Regions from separate parts of the Desulfofundulus luciae genome, predicted to be linked through region 1. Evidence: riboswitches for the same ligand, from Rfam matches in the RefSeq annotation. Region 1 holds a riboswitch; each other region holds the start of a gene.
What was found. A riboswitch is a leader RNA that binds a small molecule or an ion and turns the genes downstream of it on or off. The one in region 1 is predicted to bind cobalamin.

Region 2: it holds a riboswitch for cobalamin, as region 1 does, so the genes downstream of both, cbiD (cobalt-precorrin-5B (C(1))-methyltransferase CbiD) here and J2Z49_RS14800 (ISLre2 family transposase) in region 1, are expected to answer to the same signal.
Region 3: it holds a riboswitch for cobalamin, as region 1 does, so the genes downstream of both, J2Z49_RS09870 (carbon-nitrogen hydrolase family protein) here and J2Z49_RS14800 (ISLre2 family transposase) in region 1, are expected to answer to the same signal.

The regions. Positions count from the first base shown of each region.
Region 1 is NZ_JAUSUX010000002.1:103,677-109,077, forward strand. It holds gene J2Z49_RS01970 (efflux RND transporter periplasmic adaptor subunit) at 1-1,184, opposite strand, end outside; gene J2Z49_RS01975 (TetR/AcrR family transcriptional regulator) at 1,260-1,883, opposite strand; cobalamin riboswitch at 2,231-2,511, shown strand; partial or broken gene J2Z49_RS14800 (ISLre2 family transposase) at 2,975-3,124, shown strand; gene J2Z49_RS01985 (diguanylate cyclase) at 3,350-5,329, shown strand.
Region 2 is NZ_JAUSUX010000027.1:9,699-15,099, forward strand. It holds gene cobI (precorrin-2 C(20)-methyltransferase) at 1-361, opposite strand, end outside; gene cbiT (precorrin-6Y C5,15-methyltransferase (decarboxylating) subunit CbiT) at 351-956, opposite strand; gene cbiE (precorrin-6y C5,15-methyltransferase (decarboxylating) subunit CbiE) at 913-1,575, opposite strand; gene cbiD (cobalt-precorrin-5B (C(1))-methyltransferase CbiD) at 1,557-2,660, opposite strand; cobalamin riboswitch at 2,789-3,062, opposite strand; gene J2Z49_RS12640 (ATP-binding protein) at 3,066-3,806, opposite strand; gene J2Z49_RS12645 (DnaD domain-containing protein) at 3,826-4,602, opposite strand; gene J2Z49_RS12650 (histidinol-phosphatase) at 4,671-5,401, opposite strand, start outside.
Region 3 is NZ_JAUSUX010000015.1:44,456-49,856, forward strand. It holds gene J2Z49_RS09855 (ABC transporter permease) at 1-13, opposite strand, end outside; gene J2Z49_RS09860 (hypothetical protein) at 28-261, opposite strand; gene J2Z49_RS09865 (MarR family transcriptional regulator) at 218-685, opposite strand; cobalamin riboswitch at 991-1,272, shown strand; gene J2Z49_RS09870 (carbon-nitrogen hydrolase family protein) at 1,412-3,121, shown strand; gene cobN (cobaltochelatase subunit CobN) at 3,141-5,401, shown strand, end outside.

The DNA of each region.
Region 1 (5,401 bases):
GTAACGACCAGATCTTTTTCAGTTAAACCATCGGTTATCTCGGTAATATTACCCTGACTGATGCCCGTTTTTACGTTTTTTAAGATTGCTTTGTTATCTTTAACGATATATACAAAATAGCTTCCCGTTCCCGGCATTTTATTCAGGGATTCGGTGGGAACTGCCAGGGCTTTCCGTTCGCCTAAATATAATTTAATATGGGCAAACATGCCGGAACGAAGCTTATACTCCTTATTGGGGATATGTATTTCAATCCCGGCTGTCCGGGTAGCCGGGTCGATGGTCGGGCTGATAACCGAGACAACCCCTTTAAAAACTTTTCCGGGAAAAGCATCTACGGTTACTTCTGCTTCTATCCCCTTTTTGAGATGGGGGAAGTCTTTTTCCGTTATGCTGCAGACGATTTTCAGCTCATCTTCCCGGGAAATGCGAATCACCGGTTTCGCCGTATCTGTCCGGTTCCCCTGCTCCACGTAACGGGCGGCTACAAATCCCGAAATGGGTGCATATATACTGTACTCGCGGTAAAGTACCTGCAGCTGGTTTAAAACTGCCTTCGCCTTTTCAACTTGCGCGCCCGCGAGTTTCTTTGATTCAACGGCAGCCCTGTACTGGGCATTTATATGATCCAGTTCCTGTTTGGATACAGCATTTGCCTGGTAAAGATTTTCCACACGCAGGCGGTCTTTTTCTAACAGTTCCAGATTCGCCTCGCTCTGCCTTAACCCGGCCTCCGCTGCAGCCAGGCCTGCCGTTGCCTCTTCAAGCTGGGCTTTTATGATATCATCTTCCAAAACAGCTATCAGGTCTCCTTTTTTAACGTAATCGCCGGTTTCTACGTATATTTTCTCAATAATCTCCCCCCCAATCTTGGGGTGAACGTCTACCACGGCTGCCGGTTTGATTTCTCCTGTCAGTTCCAGTACCCGTTGCAGGTTCGTTAATCTTGCTTCGGCCACCTGTACGGGTACGGTTTCCGTTTTGTTAACAGTAATCTTTTCCTTTTCACTATGCCGAACGTAATTAAAGGCAGCAAACCCAACAAAGAGCAAGATCAAGATAAAAGCAGTGATGATCCCTGTTTTGCTTTTGAGAGCCACCTTGTCTTCCAAAACGATAACCTCCTTCGCTGCCCGGCGCAAGATCCCCTCCGGCACCTTCGTGCAGGGGAAGCTGGCCGCCATCCGGTTAAATTCACCGTGGGTGCGTTTCCTCCGGGGCCGCGCGCCACTCCCTCTTCGGCGCGGCCATAAAACTCCTTAGCTGTGTAACAGATATATTCGTTCAAAGAAGATTTTCTCGATCAGGTCTGTGTCAACAGGATGTCTACCGGGGTCTTCCATCCAGCAAAAAAGAAAGGCATTGCTTATACTGTCAAGGGCCAGGGCCAGGTAATACGGGTCAAGCGGGCGGAAAATCTTCTTTTGAATGCCTTTTTCAAAAACAGCAGCCAGCTTCTGGATTAGCTGGTCATAGAAACTGCGCAGCTCAGTTTCTAACCCCCTCCTGACGTTAAAGCTCACGCCGGCACCCGACACTGAAAAGTAAAGCCGCACCGACAGGATGTTTTCCATAAAAAGTTTACATTTTGTTTTTAGAAAGTTTTTTACCCTGGCATATTCGTCCCCCTTTTCTTCCAGCGCTTTCGATAACGCAGAATAAAACAGCATTGCCGTCTGCATTAAAATCTCTTTATACAGCTCCTCCTTATTTTTGAAGAACTTGTAAAGAGTGCCCACGGCAAATTCTGCCCGTGCGGCTATTTCGTGCATGGAAACGTTATGATAACCCTTTTGCGAGAATAACTCCAGCGCAGCCTGCAGGATTTCCGCCCGGCGCTGCAGTTGTTCCCGCTCTCTTCTGGAAAGTTTATCCTTTTTCATTGTAGCCTCCAGGTAAATATGTAATTAAAAGTAAATATGTATGAAGCTGGCATCACAAAATAAACTTTAGATTCACTGTATAGCATTATGATTTTTTTGTCAAGCGCTACCCGGGAGGAGCTGGCCAGGGGGCAGCCATTCCGGTTGGACCAACTGCCGTCCGGGCACCCGGCGATGGGTGGGAGGGGTCAGAAAAGAAAGGTCCCGGGAAGGGCGGGTGAAATTGTCACCCGGGTGATGATTCCGGTACGGGGGAACCGGTGTAGATACCTGCTGAATCTTGACGCGGATTTTATACGAAAATATCGAATCTGGACAACATATGCCTGCTGTGTTATAATTTAGGCAATTAAATAAAGTGAACGGGTGCTCCCTGCCGCAAAAGGCAAGGATAGAGGGAAGTCAGTGAAAATCTGACGCGGGGCCGCCACTGTGAATGGGGAGTCCGCCACACAAAACCACTGGCCCAAACTAACTGGTGAGCTGTTACATCCAATGGCACGCTTGTTCAGCACTGAATGATGTAACAGCAGGGTTCAATCGTTGTCATCGGTAAGTGCCGGGCTGGGAAGGCGTGGTGGGGCAGTGATCCATGAGCCAGGAAACCTGCCCGTTCCTTTTCACCGCTTGTACCTACGGTCCATGGGGAGGTGAAAGAACTTAAGTAGTATGCTTTTACCCCTGCACCCGGACATGCAGGGGTTTTTAGTGTTTTAAAAATGCCAGATTGCAGGAATAGGTGCTTTATCCTGAGGGATAAGGCTTAAAGGGGTGATATGGTCCACTGTCTGGGGAGCCCCTTCAACTTATTTAAAGAAGCTTTGGGTGACTTGAGGGGGCCATGACCTGAGGACAGCAGAGGGCATGCCTATTCCACTCCTCATTATCTGTACGGGGGGAGCGGTGGAGCATGTCCTTTTTGTGTTCACGCAGTTACATTACCCCCCGGCACCAGGTTGGGGGGTTTTCTTTGTGCTGGTTGGGCGGGCCGAATACCCCGGATTTTGGTCGTAATGGCAAAGGGGGAGCTTAGCAAATATGTTTTTTGCTGGCCGGTGGAACACCGGAAGTTGAGGGAATTGGCGCAATTAAAGCCAGTGGAAAAACAAAAAGCCGAGGATGTGGAAAAGTGGCTGCAGGCGTTTTTACCGGCATTAAAGGGTCCTTTTGCGGACCGGCGGTGGATTAAGTATGTTTTACGGGAACTTGCCCGGCCCAATCTTTCTACCCTTATTTGCTAGCTTGTTTCCTGGTAAGCTCAAGAGGACCTAAAAGGCGGCGCAGTTAAGGGAGCCTTGGCGGCCGCGAACCCCGCAGGTGGCTCAATAGACTCCGGCAATATTTAAGCGCCTGACCGGCCAGAGGAAGGCAAATCCCTATCCCCCAAAGGGGTTTTAACCGCTCCCGGATGGATTTGGCAGTAATTTTGGTGAGCGGTGGACAGGTATAGGAAGGTGACACTTACCGTGTCCGTGTTAAAAATGCCTTATGATGAAAAATTGCTAAGTTCATTAGAATCAATCATTACCGGCGACCCGATTGCGGATACTCTTTACCTGGCTCTAAAACATAAATACTATTCAGTTTACTGTCATTGTGTAAATGTATCCTGTTGTACCTACCTTTTGGCTACTAAAATGGGCTTGCCGGAACAAGAGTGTTTGCGTTTAACTCTAGGTGCATTACTCCATGACATAGGCAAAATTAACATATCGCCAAAGATTTTATACAAACCTGGCAAACTAAATAAAGAAGAATGGTCTGTAATTAAAAGGCATCCTGTTAATGGCATTAATTTACTGAATGATTCCAAGCTTTTCCATATGGTTGCTGATGCTATTCGTTATCACCACGAAAGGTACGATGGCAGTGGATATTTAGAGGGGTTGTCCGGGGAAGATATACCGTTGTCTGCAAGAATCGTCAGCATCGGTGATTGTTTTGACGCCCTGGTATCTTTCCGGCCCTATAAAAAAATATTAAGTTTTGAAGAAGCAATTGAAGAACTAATAAAAAGCAAAAACACTCATCTGGACGGTCGATTGGTAGATATGTTTATATCCATAGCGCCAGATTTTTATAAACATCATTATCATCCTACGTACTTTCCCCTTAGCGTAGAAAACAGTAACAAAAACTACAGCAAATTTATTATTAACGAAGATAGTGAACTCGAAATTAATTGGGAAGAAATTTTAGATCAGTTGCCTGATATAGGAATAATATTGATAGACAGGGATGATCGTATCCTCTTTTGCAACAATTTTGCAGCAAAATTAAGAGATGTAGAACCGGGTGAATTGATAGGCAAAACCATAATTGATATACAACGCCCCCACAGAAGAATAGTGGTTAAAGAAAAGCTTGCCAAAGTCAAAAGTGGCCAGGCAAATGGGTGGGAGCGGTTAATGGCAAGAAAAGGCAGATACATTGAAAATAAATATATAAAAATAGCAGATGAAAAAGGTTGCTACAGTGGGATGCTAATGCTGACAATGGATGTTACTCAAAGAGAAAAGCTTCTTAGAATGCTGCTAATTAATCTGGAAAAATTAAGTATTCTAGCCCAAGCAAACATATTTTTGAAGAAAGTATTTGATCTGGAAGATACATTAAACAACACTGCAGCCTTAATTAGTAAGGTTTTGACGCTCGAGAAATTATGGCTCGTTATTATGAGAAATGGAGAAATAAATTGCTTTCAGGAAGGAGAACAGCCCCTCAATGATAACCAGCGAGAAGAACTCATTAAAAAATGTGAAAAATTGGTACAAAACGGCCTCCAAGAGGTAATAATAGAAAAATGGGCGGGAAGCAAGAGAATTTTTATATTTTTAGAATCAGGGGATGAATTTAAAGGTTTTTTGGTTGTCGAAACAAAAGGTACTGTGCATATAGGGCAACAGGAACAAGACCTGCTTAAAGTGATTGGAAACTATGTAGCATATGCGATAAAAAATTATTATTTATATCGCGAGTTGGAAAATTTGGCAATGAAAGATCAATTAACGAGAGTCTACAATAGGCAGTACTTAAACCTCATAAAGAACAATTTAAATGTGCAAAGCAAGTTTGCTCTTATAGTGGTGGATATAGATCGTTTGAAGTATATCAATGATAACTTTGGGCATCAAATGGGTGACTTGATTATTAAGGGTACGGCAGATATTTTAAAACAATCCATCAGGCAAAGCGATTGGATTATAAGGATGGGTGGTGATGAATTCTTAATAATAGTCACTGACTGCAATGAGGCAGAAGTGCTAAAAATAATCAACCGCATAAAAGGTAAAGTAGCTGCTTGGGAACATCCCATTGCTGGCTTGAGCTTATCTGTAAGTGTGGGATATGCTATGTCCAAGCGCGGGCTGAGCTTTGATGAGATTTTTACTCTAGCGGATAACAATATGTATGAGCAAAAAAGAGGTTATACCAGGCTTTTTTAGGATTAATTACTGAGGACAAGCGCCGGGGCGAGGGGACGGCCCTGATCTGGTGTGTGGAAAATTTGTCTTTTG
Region 2 (5,401 bases), on a different contig from region 1:
CGGGATAATTTTTTTGCAGGTAAGCCCGTACGTAGCCATAGGTACTGTAAAACATCGGGTCACCGATGGTGACAAAGGCTACCTTCTGCCCCTCCCGTACCAGCTGGGCCACCATTTCACCGGCCATGGCCCAGTGCTCTTCGAGTATTTGGCGATCCCGGGACATGGGAAAGGATAACTCCATGGTTGTAAACTGGCGCTTGATAACCTTGTTGATGATAGACAGGGCCAGGCTTTCCCGGTCGGAGGCCGATTTGGGTACACACACTACATCCACTTCTTGTAAAACACGGTAGGCCTTCAGGGTGAGCAGCTCCGGATCCCCGGGACCAACGCCGATGCCGTAAAACTTACCCAACACCCTCACCCCCCTCCTTTTGGGCAGTGATGATCCACACAGGGTTTAAAGCATGCATCAGATGATAATGGCCCCGGGATACCGTGCGGGTTACGGAAACCTGCACCACCTCTTTTTCCCAGGGAGGGCCTAGCAAAGTGAGGGCCCGGGTTAGTGTTTCCAGGGTCAGGGCGTTGATGACCAGTCTTGCCCCCGGAGCAAGCCTTTCCGCCAGCAACTGGACTATCTCCCCTAACTGGCCGCCCGAGCCGCCGATAAATACCCGGTGGGGGGGCGGGAGCTGGAGCAGTGCCTCAGGGGCACGGCCTTCCACCACCTGGATGTTCTTCTGGGCAAAGCGACGCATGTTTTCCCGGATCAGCTCCAGTGCCGCGGGCTTTTGCTCTACGGCATAAACGATGCCGTCACCGATTAGCCGGGCTGCTTCGATGGCAATGGAGCCGGTGCCACTGCCAATATCCCACACCACCTGGCCCGGTCCCAGCCGGGCCTTGGCCAGGGTGACGGCGCGAATTTCTTCCTTGGTCATGGGGATACTCCCCCGGATAAACAGGTCATCGGGAATCCCCGGAGTCACATAGGGCCAAGCTTTTTTCATCAATGATCACCATAACGCAATTATTTTGCCCGGAAAAGTCCCGGCGGGCCAGTTCACCGGGTGTGGTTTCCAGGATTTCCTCCTCTGGATAACCCAGGTTACAACAACAAAAAACTTTTCGATCAGCTATTTCCGCCTTCACGAGCAGGCTGGCGATGTGGTTGGGTGGAGCTCCCGGGCCGGTGAGGAGGGCTATCTTCCCCTGGTAGCGCACCAGATTAACCAGGTCCTCGACGGGCCTTCCGTGAGCACTCAAGATCAGCGCATCATGCCAGGGCATGGCCAGGCGGGCAAAGGCCAGTTGCACCGAACTGATTCCGGGGATGACCTCCAATTCCTCCGGGGTGAAATATTGGCGCAGGTAATTCAAAATTCCATACAGTCCAGGATCACCTGAAGCTAAAACGGCTACCTTTTCCTCCCGGTGTGAGCGGATGAAATCCACCATGGCCGCAAGATTATTTTTAATTACAAAAGTTTTCTGTTCCTCCCGGGCCAGATAGGACAGGTGGCGCTGGCCGCCTACCAGTACCCGGGCGCTGGCCAAAGCTCTTTGAGCGGCAGGGGTGAGATAATCCAGGTTGCCCGGTCCTACGCCAATTACCTTAATTCGCGGCATCCCAGCGCCCTCCCGATTTCCCGTGCCTGACGGTCCCAACCGAGGATTTTGCCATCCAGGGTCAAAAAGACTGTTCCCACCTTTAAACGGTGGTGGACGTACTCCATGGCCCGCTGGCTGGCCCGGCAGGCCAGTTGGTGGTAAACAGACAGGAAATTGTGTTCCGTCAGCAACTCTACCACACTTTCAATGGTGCTGGCTTCCATAATGCGTGCGATGAGGCCCCTGTCTGCACCCATCAGGGCGGCGTGACTGGCCAGGGTTTCCCGCCGGGCGTCGGCAACCCGGCTGTGGGTATGAAAAATGCCGGCAGCCACCTTTAAAAGCTTTCCGTGGTGCCCCCAGAGCAAAACGCCGGAAAAGCCTTTTTCCACACAGTTTTCCAGCATAAAACCTACGAAATTGCTCATTTCCACCACAGCTTCGGCCGGGAATCCGTATCTATCCACCGCTGTCTGGATTCCCAATCGTCCCGGGGTAAGAACCACCTGATCAAAGCCTGCTGCCCTGGCCATATCCAGAAGGGGCAGCAGGGAATCCTTAAACGCTTCCTCGGACATGGGCCGGACTATGCCTGTGGTTCCCAGTATGGATATCCCCCCCACAATTCCCAGACGGGGGTTCAGGGTGCGCCTGGCTACCAATTCCCCCCCGGGTACGCTGATCATTAGTTCCACTCCCCATCCGGGAGGGAGAACGCCGGCCACAGCCTCCTTAATCATTTGCCGGGGAACGGGGTTAATGGCCGGTTCGCCTACGGCCACCGCCAGCCCCGGTTTGGTTACCCGCCCTACTCCAGGCCCCCCGTACAGGCGAATTCCCTCTGGGGCGGGGCGGGCTTCGACCACAACGGGCAGACCATGAGTAACGTCGGGATCATCCCCTCCGTCTTTAATCACCACTGCCCTGGTACCGCCAGGTATTGCCTCTACCTGGTGAATGGGCACCGTTAAGGGCTGGCCCATGGGGTTGACCAAAGTAACCTGATCAGGTTTTATACCGTGAAAAAGCAACTCCGTGGCAGCCCGGGCAGCCGCAGCGGCACAGGCTCCTGTCGTAATCCCGTTTCGTAAAGGCTTAGCCACCTTGTTTCCCCCTGAAAAAAACACGCCCGGCAAAAGTAGGGGCGTGTGGAGAGTCTTTACGCCTGCTATCTTTCGCGCGAAGATAGAAAGGCCTGCCACTGGCTTTTTGCCCTTTGGTAAAGGACATGTTCCAGTGAAAGGGGCAGGCAGGTCTCCTGGCTTCCGGATCTTTGGATGCCCGCGCCTTCCCGGTCCAGCACTCACCAGTGACATCGTTAAACCGTGTCGTTATGAACAAGCGTCCCATTGGATGTAGCAGCTCATCAGTGAGTGCTAGGCCAGTGGCACCTTGCGGGTTCCTCCCCGGTTACAGTGGCGGGACCGCGCCGGCTTAAGCAGGTCCACCTGCTCCCCGGTCTTCCCTATTATCCCCCGTTGGGGACCTGCCCCGCACATATTTAGTTTTTAACCTTCCCGGAGCCTTTCCCTGCGCTGGACCATGCGAATGTCATCTTCAACCGGTAACCGGTAAGGCCAGCACATCTGGCAAATGCGGGAAGTGGTTCTTTCTCCCAAATACTCGCCTAAATCTTCCAGGCTGATGTTGGTGGTAATGATTACGGGGAGACGATGGTTGACGCGGTAATTTAAGATCGAATAAAGTTTATTTTTGGTCCATTCGGTATAATTATGGGCTCCCAGATCGTCTAAAAACAAAAGGGGCACTTCCCTTGCCGCATCCAGGAGATCCTTTTCCGAATAATCTGCACCCTGGCGGTTCTGGTCATAAGTTGAACGCAGGCGATCTAGCAAGTCCGGTACAACCACAAACAATAACAGCACTTCGGTTTCCAACAGGGCGTTGGCTATGCAGGCGGCCAGGAATGTTTTTCCACTGCCCACGGGGCCGGTAATCAACAGACCATCGATATGCCGGTCGTTCTTAAAATTACGAACGAAGTCTTGCGCCGCCTGAAAGGTGCGCCGGGCCGATTCGTAATAAGTGATTTTGCGTTCCGGATCTACCCGCAATCGCGAATAATACTTAAAGTTAAATTTGTCAAAGGTGTGGTTACGTAAACCTTCCGGTAACCCTGCTTCTTTAAAACGGTTAACCAGGGCCCTCTGCTTGTTACACGGGCAGGGAACGGCCACGTTGTTTTTGATCACCACACCCCGATCCTCACATACAGGACAGGCCTTCACTGGCCGGCATCCTTTCTAATTAACTGAGGTATAGCGTTTTCAAAAGTGCTTTCTTCCGTTCATCCACCTTTGAGGGGGGCTGTTTACCTGAACGCCGTTTCTTAAATTGTGCGTCATAGGCGTTTATTTCCTCAACGGTACGCAGGTTGTTCTTCTTCCATTCCAGAATAATACTATCAATATACTTGAAATTATGCTTGCCCATCAGGACGGCCCGGCGTAAAGCTTCCAAGACCAGCGTGGGATCCAGTTCCTCGGTCCACTGGCGGATCTGTTCGACCTCCATGGGGGAAACAGGCCGACCGAATTCCTGTTCAAAGGCCCGGATGAGCAGGGCAAATTCTTGCGCCTTTGTCTCTAAAGGCCTTTTTTCCAGCAGGCTGCGGGTACGTTCAATTTCCTTGACCCTGATGCTGGCCCAGATCTCCGAGAGCTTTTCTAACAGCGGTTCAAAGTCATATCCACTGAGGATCTGATCTTTACTTTCGTCATAATACTGCGTTACGGCCAGCACTTCCTTTTCTATTAACCTGTTCAGGTTTTGTTGCACCCGGGTTACATCCTGGGCCGTGCATGCCGCCAGGGTGGAGGCGGAAGGAAACAGGTTCTTTTCCTCTACCTGCAACCGGAGAAGCTGAATGAGAAGAATCATTTCTTCGTCGTTTATATCAAGGTGACGGTACAACCGGAGTAAAAGATTCGGGATGGCGGTAGTGCCCTGGAGCAACAGGTCGGCACCAAAGGCAGCGGTAATGTTTCCCTCCCTGTATCTTTTCACCGTTCTGCCATTCATCATGCTCTTCCTCCCCCGCTTAGTGAATATTTTATGGTAAGGGAGGAAGTTTGTCCAGGCAAAAAAAACCGTTAGAGGGGGCAAGGTTGACGAGAAATAAATGTATACACCGCGAGCCCCATTTCTTCTAACATTAATACCGCCTGGTCTGTATACGCTCCCAGATCAGAAAGCCGGTGGGCATCGGAGCCCACGGTGAATATTTTAACGCCACATTCCCGGGCCTGTAAGAGGATTTCCCGGCTGGGATGAAATTCGGTCAGTCCCCGCCGCAGGCTGGAGGTATTTACTTCCAGACCCATATTTCGCCGTGCCATTTCCTTAAGAATCGGTTCGACCATTCCTTTATGGGCATTTCCCAGGGTTGTACCCAGGAGGCGTTCTCCGTGGCGTCGATAAAGATCCAGGTGACCGATACAGTCAAAGAGGTTGCTTTCCACGGCTTCCTTTAAGACTTGAAAATATTCACCGCACGCCTCTTCCGCAGTATGGGAGGAGAAGTAGATCCGGCTTTCCTCCCAGGATGATATGGATTGGTGTTCAAGGCAATGGATGGAACCCAGTACATAATCAAAGGGATAATTATTTAAGATTTTTTCAATGGTTTTCTCACAGCCCCGTTCATAGCCAACTTCTAGACCAGCTTTTATTTTCAGTTTCCGGTTATGCAGTTGGCTACGGGCTTCCTCGATGTCCTGGAAATAATGATCAAGCCAGCCTAAATCCTCCATGGGGTGAAGCTTTCCTTTCACCCGCACGAACCAGTCCAACCGGCGCCGTACCGGGTCCACTTCCAGGTGGG
Region 3 (5,401 bases), on a different contig from region 1:
TGCCGGGGGTCATATAAGTCTGGTAAGTTACCCCGCCTGTGTCAAATCGCGTACCTTGCTGAAAGCCTGGCCGAAAATCAGCAGCCAGAGCACAGGCTGCACGGCCCGGGTGAACAGCTCGGTCGGTTCGTGGCGCAGCTTGCGCAGTTCCATTTCGACGATGACCAGCATGTCTGTTAGTGCCTGCAGCACTGTGCTGCCTGATTTTGCCGCCGGTTCAACCGAGGCGGCGACTGATGTGGCGAACCTGTCTGATTCCACGAAAATCTCCCCCTGCATCCAAAAAATTACCGGTAAAATAAGTAAATACATCATCCATGGAAGCACCGGGGTTACCCGTCATTGCCTTTAATTCTGCCGGCGTACCGGTAACCACCATTTCGCCACGATTAAGTATGCCAATTCGATTACAGACTGTATCGGCCTCTTCCATATAGTGAGTGGTAAGCAGGATGCGCTCCAGTCGCTTGACAGTGATGGTCACCGAGCTTGAGCCGGTACCCATGCGCACGGCAATGTCTTTGATCCGCTGTGGCCCAAACCGGTGCAGGATGTGCAAAACCCAGTACTGCTCGGGTGTAATCTTACCCTGTTTTACCGGGTGGGACGTCAAACGCCAGCAACGCCAGATTTGCCAGATTGCATCGGCAATTTTTTCAGTGAGCAACTGCTCGTTATTATTCATCACATCACCTGTCTTCCCAACTAAAATATACCATCAAAAAATTTGATGATCAATGTATTTCACATTTGGGGCGTAAAGTCGGTTATACTATCTTTGAAGAAGGACGGCCTGCATGCAGGGATTGCATGAGGTGGACTGAATAGTAACCTTCTCCGAAAAAATTTTTTTCTAAAGGAGGATTTGGTCGTTGGATATAGAAGTCATCCCAAAGTAGAAATTTTCATTTTAAATAATTCCGGTATGAATGGAAATGCTGGCCACGAAGGTCTGCCCCGGAATGGGAAAGACCTTTTGTGTTTTTAACAGTTAAATAATGTGGACGGGGTGTCCTGCTTCTCTGATGGGGGCCAGGCTGAAAAGGGAAGCCGGTGCAAATCCGGCGCGGTCCCGCCACTGTGAGGGGGAAGGAACCCACATAATGTCACTGTCCAGCACTCACCGATGATATTGATGAAACCTTAAGCTATGTTTTCATTATTTGTCAAGCGTGCCATTGGATGTTACGGTTCATTGGTGAGTGCTGGATGGGAAGACGTGGAGTTCCGATGAACCCGAGCCAGGAGACCTGCCCCGTTTTTTCACCATGCTGCCTACGCGGATAGGGATGTGGTAGGTCTGATTTTCCCTACCCCCGCTTTATGCGTAGCGGGGGTTTTTGATTGCCCGTTTTTAATTGCCAGGAGGAACCCCGGCATTATATCTGGCCGGACGGTCGGAAATTTCCGGGTGGAAAAGGAGTTTCTTGATGAGGTGTTAAAGATGCCGGAAGAAGTCAGGGTGGCTTTAATCCATGCAGCCATCAAGTGGAAAAATAAGGAACATAACCTGCGGCGGTTGCTGGCCTTAAATGAAGAGGCTGCTGCCGGCGGTGCCCGGATCATTATAAACCCCGAGTTGGCCACCACGGGTTATACCTTTGAAAGCAGAAGGGACATTTCCCCCTTTGTGGAGACCGTTCCCGGCCCGACCACAGAATTGTTCGGCGCCCTGGCCCGCCGGTACGGGGTCTACATTTGCCTGGGGCTGCCGGAAGTGGATTTAAAATCGGGGATTTATTATAACACCGCAGTGCTCATTGGCCCGGACGGCCGGGTAATGGGTCAGCACCGTAAGCTGGCCCCTGCCTTTAAGGAAAATCTCTGGGCGGCCAGGGGTAACCTGCCCGTGCTGGTGGCAGAAACCTGCTTTGGTAGAGTGGGTGTGCTCATCTGTGCCGACACATACTGGTACAAGGCGGCGCGAATGGCTGCCCTGAAAGGTGCCCGGGTGCTGCTGATCCCGGCCAACTGGCCGCCCCATCACTACCCGCCGGAAGTTTTCTGGCGTGCCCGGGCTCTGGAAAACGGAGTTTATGTACTGGCCTGTAACCGTACGGGTCAGGATAAAAGCATGAACTGTAATGCGTCACAATCGTTCATCATTGGCCCCGACGGTAGCGTTTTAAAGGAAGTACAGTCTGCTAATGACACCATCCTTTATGGCACGTTGCCATTAAAAAACGGGAGATTTTTTACCCCCGGGGCCGGTGTCCTGCTGGGCGACAGGCGACCGGAATTCTATGCCGGTATAACGCTGGATACCTTTTCCCAATTTGAACCGGAGGCGCTGCTGGGGTTGTCCGCAGGAAAGGAGTTTGCCGTAGCCACTGTTCAGTTTGCTCCACAGGCTGGAGAGCCGGTGAGAAATATCCGGCGCATTTTGTCATTCCTGGACCAGGCCGCAGACCTGGCTGCCCGCAGGGGGATGAAGCTCGACCTGGTTGTTTTTCCGGAACTTGCTGTAACAGGGGCCATATCTCAACCAGCACAGGCAGAAGAACTGGCCGAACCGGTTCCCGGCCCTGTTACCGGGGCTGTTATCCGGAGGGCAGAAAAGCTGGACCTGTATGTGGTGATGGGGGTGTTAGAAAGGGAAGACAGTCAACTGTTTAACACTGCCGTGTTGATCGGTCCGGCGGGATTGCTTGGAAAATACAGAAAGATACACTTAAGTCCCTCCGACAGGGAATGGGCTCGCCCCGGGCAGGAAGATTTTTGCTTTTTTGACCTCCCCTTTGGCAGGGTGGGCATTTTACTGGGGCATGACCTGTTTTTCCCGGAAAGCCTGGAGAGTCTGGCCAAACAGGGGGTGGATGTGCTCTGCGTTCCCGCCCTCTGGAATGATGAAAAAAGCCAGTTTATCTGGGAAGCCAGGATAGCCGAACAAATGCACCTGGTGGTGGCCAACCAGTGGGGGTCCAGTGGTTCTTTTTGTGCCCTGGGCGGCAGCTTAATTTACAGTTATTCCCGGTACTCTGAAAGGCGCGTGCGGCTGGTGTCTCCTGTCAATGAGGACAGGATCAACATTATGCTTTTAAACCCGCAGGAAACCAGGCAGAAGAAGTTCCTGGAAAAGGTGGATTATGACCTCCTCCTGACACATTACAAACTTTTTTAAGAAGAGGGGCGAGAATGGGATGAAGCTTAGAATATTGTTTTACACGGCCATTGAGGGTGAATTGGGCAGCCTCAGTAATGCCGTCAGGAGCGTGCACCGGGAATACGGTCCGCTGGTGGAGGTTCTGGCATACGCAAAGCGGGATTTAACCGGCCCGGAAAAGGAAGCAGAGTTACTGGATACGGTTCACTGCTGCCACCTGGTGATCCTGCACCTGATGGGTGGGCCTGACTCCTTACCCTCTTTTGACCGGGTAACGGCTCTTGCCAGAGAACAGGCCATACCTCTGGCCGTTCTGCCTTCGGTGGGGGATGATACCCGGGCGCTCCTGGGCTTGAGCAACCTTTCTGAAGAAGATTACCGGCTTGTCCGGTTATATGTTAGTTACGGCGGGGAAGAGAACCTCAAAAATTTACTCATCTGGTCAATTAACCGTTATTTGGGCAAGTTTTACCCTGTGCCGGAGCCCAAACCCCTTCCCTGGGAAGGATTATACTACCCGGGGTGTCAGAGTGAGGCCCAGGCGGCGGCTCTTCTTGAGGAAAAACTAAAGGAAGGTAAACCCGTGGTGGGCATTCTTTTCTACCAGAGTTACCGGGTAGCCGGCAACACCGATTTTGTGGACGAGCTGATCAATCAAATAGAAAACCAGGGTGGTGTAGCCCTGCCGGTATTCCTGTATGCAACCAGAAACGATGAGCTGGGTAGCCGGGGGATAGCCTGGGTGGTGGAAAATTACTTCAGTCGCCAGGGCCGGCCGCTGGTGGATGTGGTGGTAAACACTCTCATGTTTGCCCAAACCATGGCCACGCCAACCTTCAGCCGGGTTGAAGAAAAGGATCTCTACCTGCGCCTGGGTGTGCCCTTAATCAAAGCCATCCTTTCCGTAGCGTCCCGTAGCGAATGGGAAAACAGCCAGCAGGGTCTCGGCCCGCTGGACGTGGTTATGAGCGTGGCCCTGCCGGAGTTTGACGGCGATCTGATTACCGTGCCGGTGGCCACCCGGGAGGAATTGGAAAGAGATCCCCTTACCGGGGCAGCTCCAATTAAATATGTGCCCGTTGCCGAACGAATGCAAAAAGTGGCCTCTTTGGCCCTGCGCTGGGCAAGGTTGAGGCGCAAGCCCAACCGGGAGAAAAAAGTGGCCATTATCCTGCACAATTACCCGCCCCGCAACGACCGCATCGGCAACGCCTTCGGCCTGGATACGCCGGCCAGCGTACACCGTTTGCTACTTGCCATGCGGGAAGCCGGTTACCTGGTGGAAGACTTGCCCCCTGACGGGACCGCCCTGATGGAAAGAATCTTAGCCGGTTTAACAAACGAGCGGGGCTGGCTGGACCCGCGGGAATTAGAGAGACGGTCAGCCGCCCGGGTGGATAAAAACACCTACCGGCAGTGGTATTCCACCTTTCCGGCCAGCGCCCGGGAACACCTGGAGCGGGACTGGGGGCCGCCGCCGGGAGAGGTTTTCTATTACGGTGAGCACCTGCTGGTACCCGGAATCTTTCTGGGCAACGTGTTTCTGGGTGTACAGCCCCCGCGCGGCTTTTTGGAAGACCCGTCGAAGATTTACCACAGCCCGGATCTTTCCCCGCCACATCACTATCTGGCCTATTACCGGTGGTTGCGGGATGTTTTTCAAGCAGATATTGTCTTTCATATTGGTAAGCATGGCTCACTGGAGTGGCTTCCCGGCAAAGGGGTGGGGCTCTCCGCGGCCTGCTTCCCGGACCTGGCCATTAACGACCTGCCTCACGTTTATCCGTATATTGTAAACAATCCCGGGGAAGGCACCCAGGCCAAGCGCCGTTCCCATGCCTGCATTATTGACCACCTGGTGCCGGTCATGACCAGGGCCGGGTCATATGATGAACTGGCCGAAATTGAGGTGCTGCTTAAGGAATACAATGAAGCAAAAATGCTGGATGATTCCAGGTTGGCTTCCCTGTGCAATTTAATCTGGGAGAAAGTGGTGTCTGCCCACCTGGATCGGGATTTACAAATGAGCCGGGAGGCAGCCGAACAGGACTGGCAGGGCTTTCTGGAAAAATTACACGCTTATCTGTACGAAATAAAAGATACCCTGATCCGGGACGGCCTGCACATTTTGGGCCGGCCGCCGGCAGGCGAGGCTCTGGTGGAAATGCTCCTGGCCCTAACGCGCCTGCCCAATGGATCGGTGCCTTCCTTGCGGGAGCAGGTAGCCGGTATAAAAGGGTTCAATTACGAACAACTCCTGGCAAACCCCAGTTATTTTGATCCGGCCCAGGGACGTAC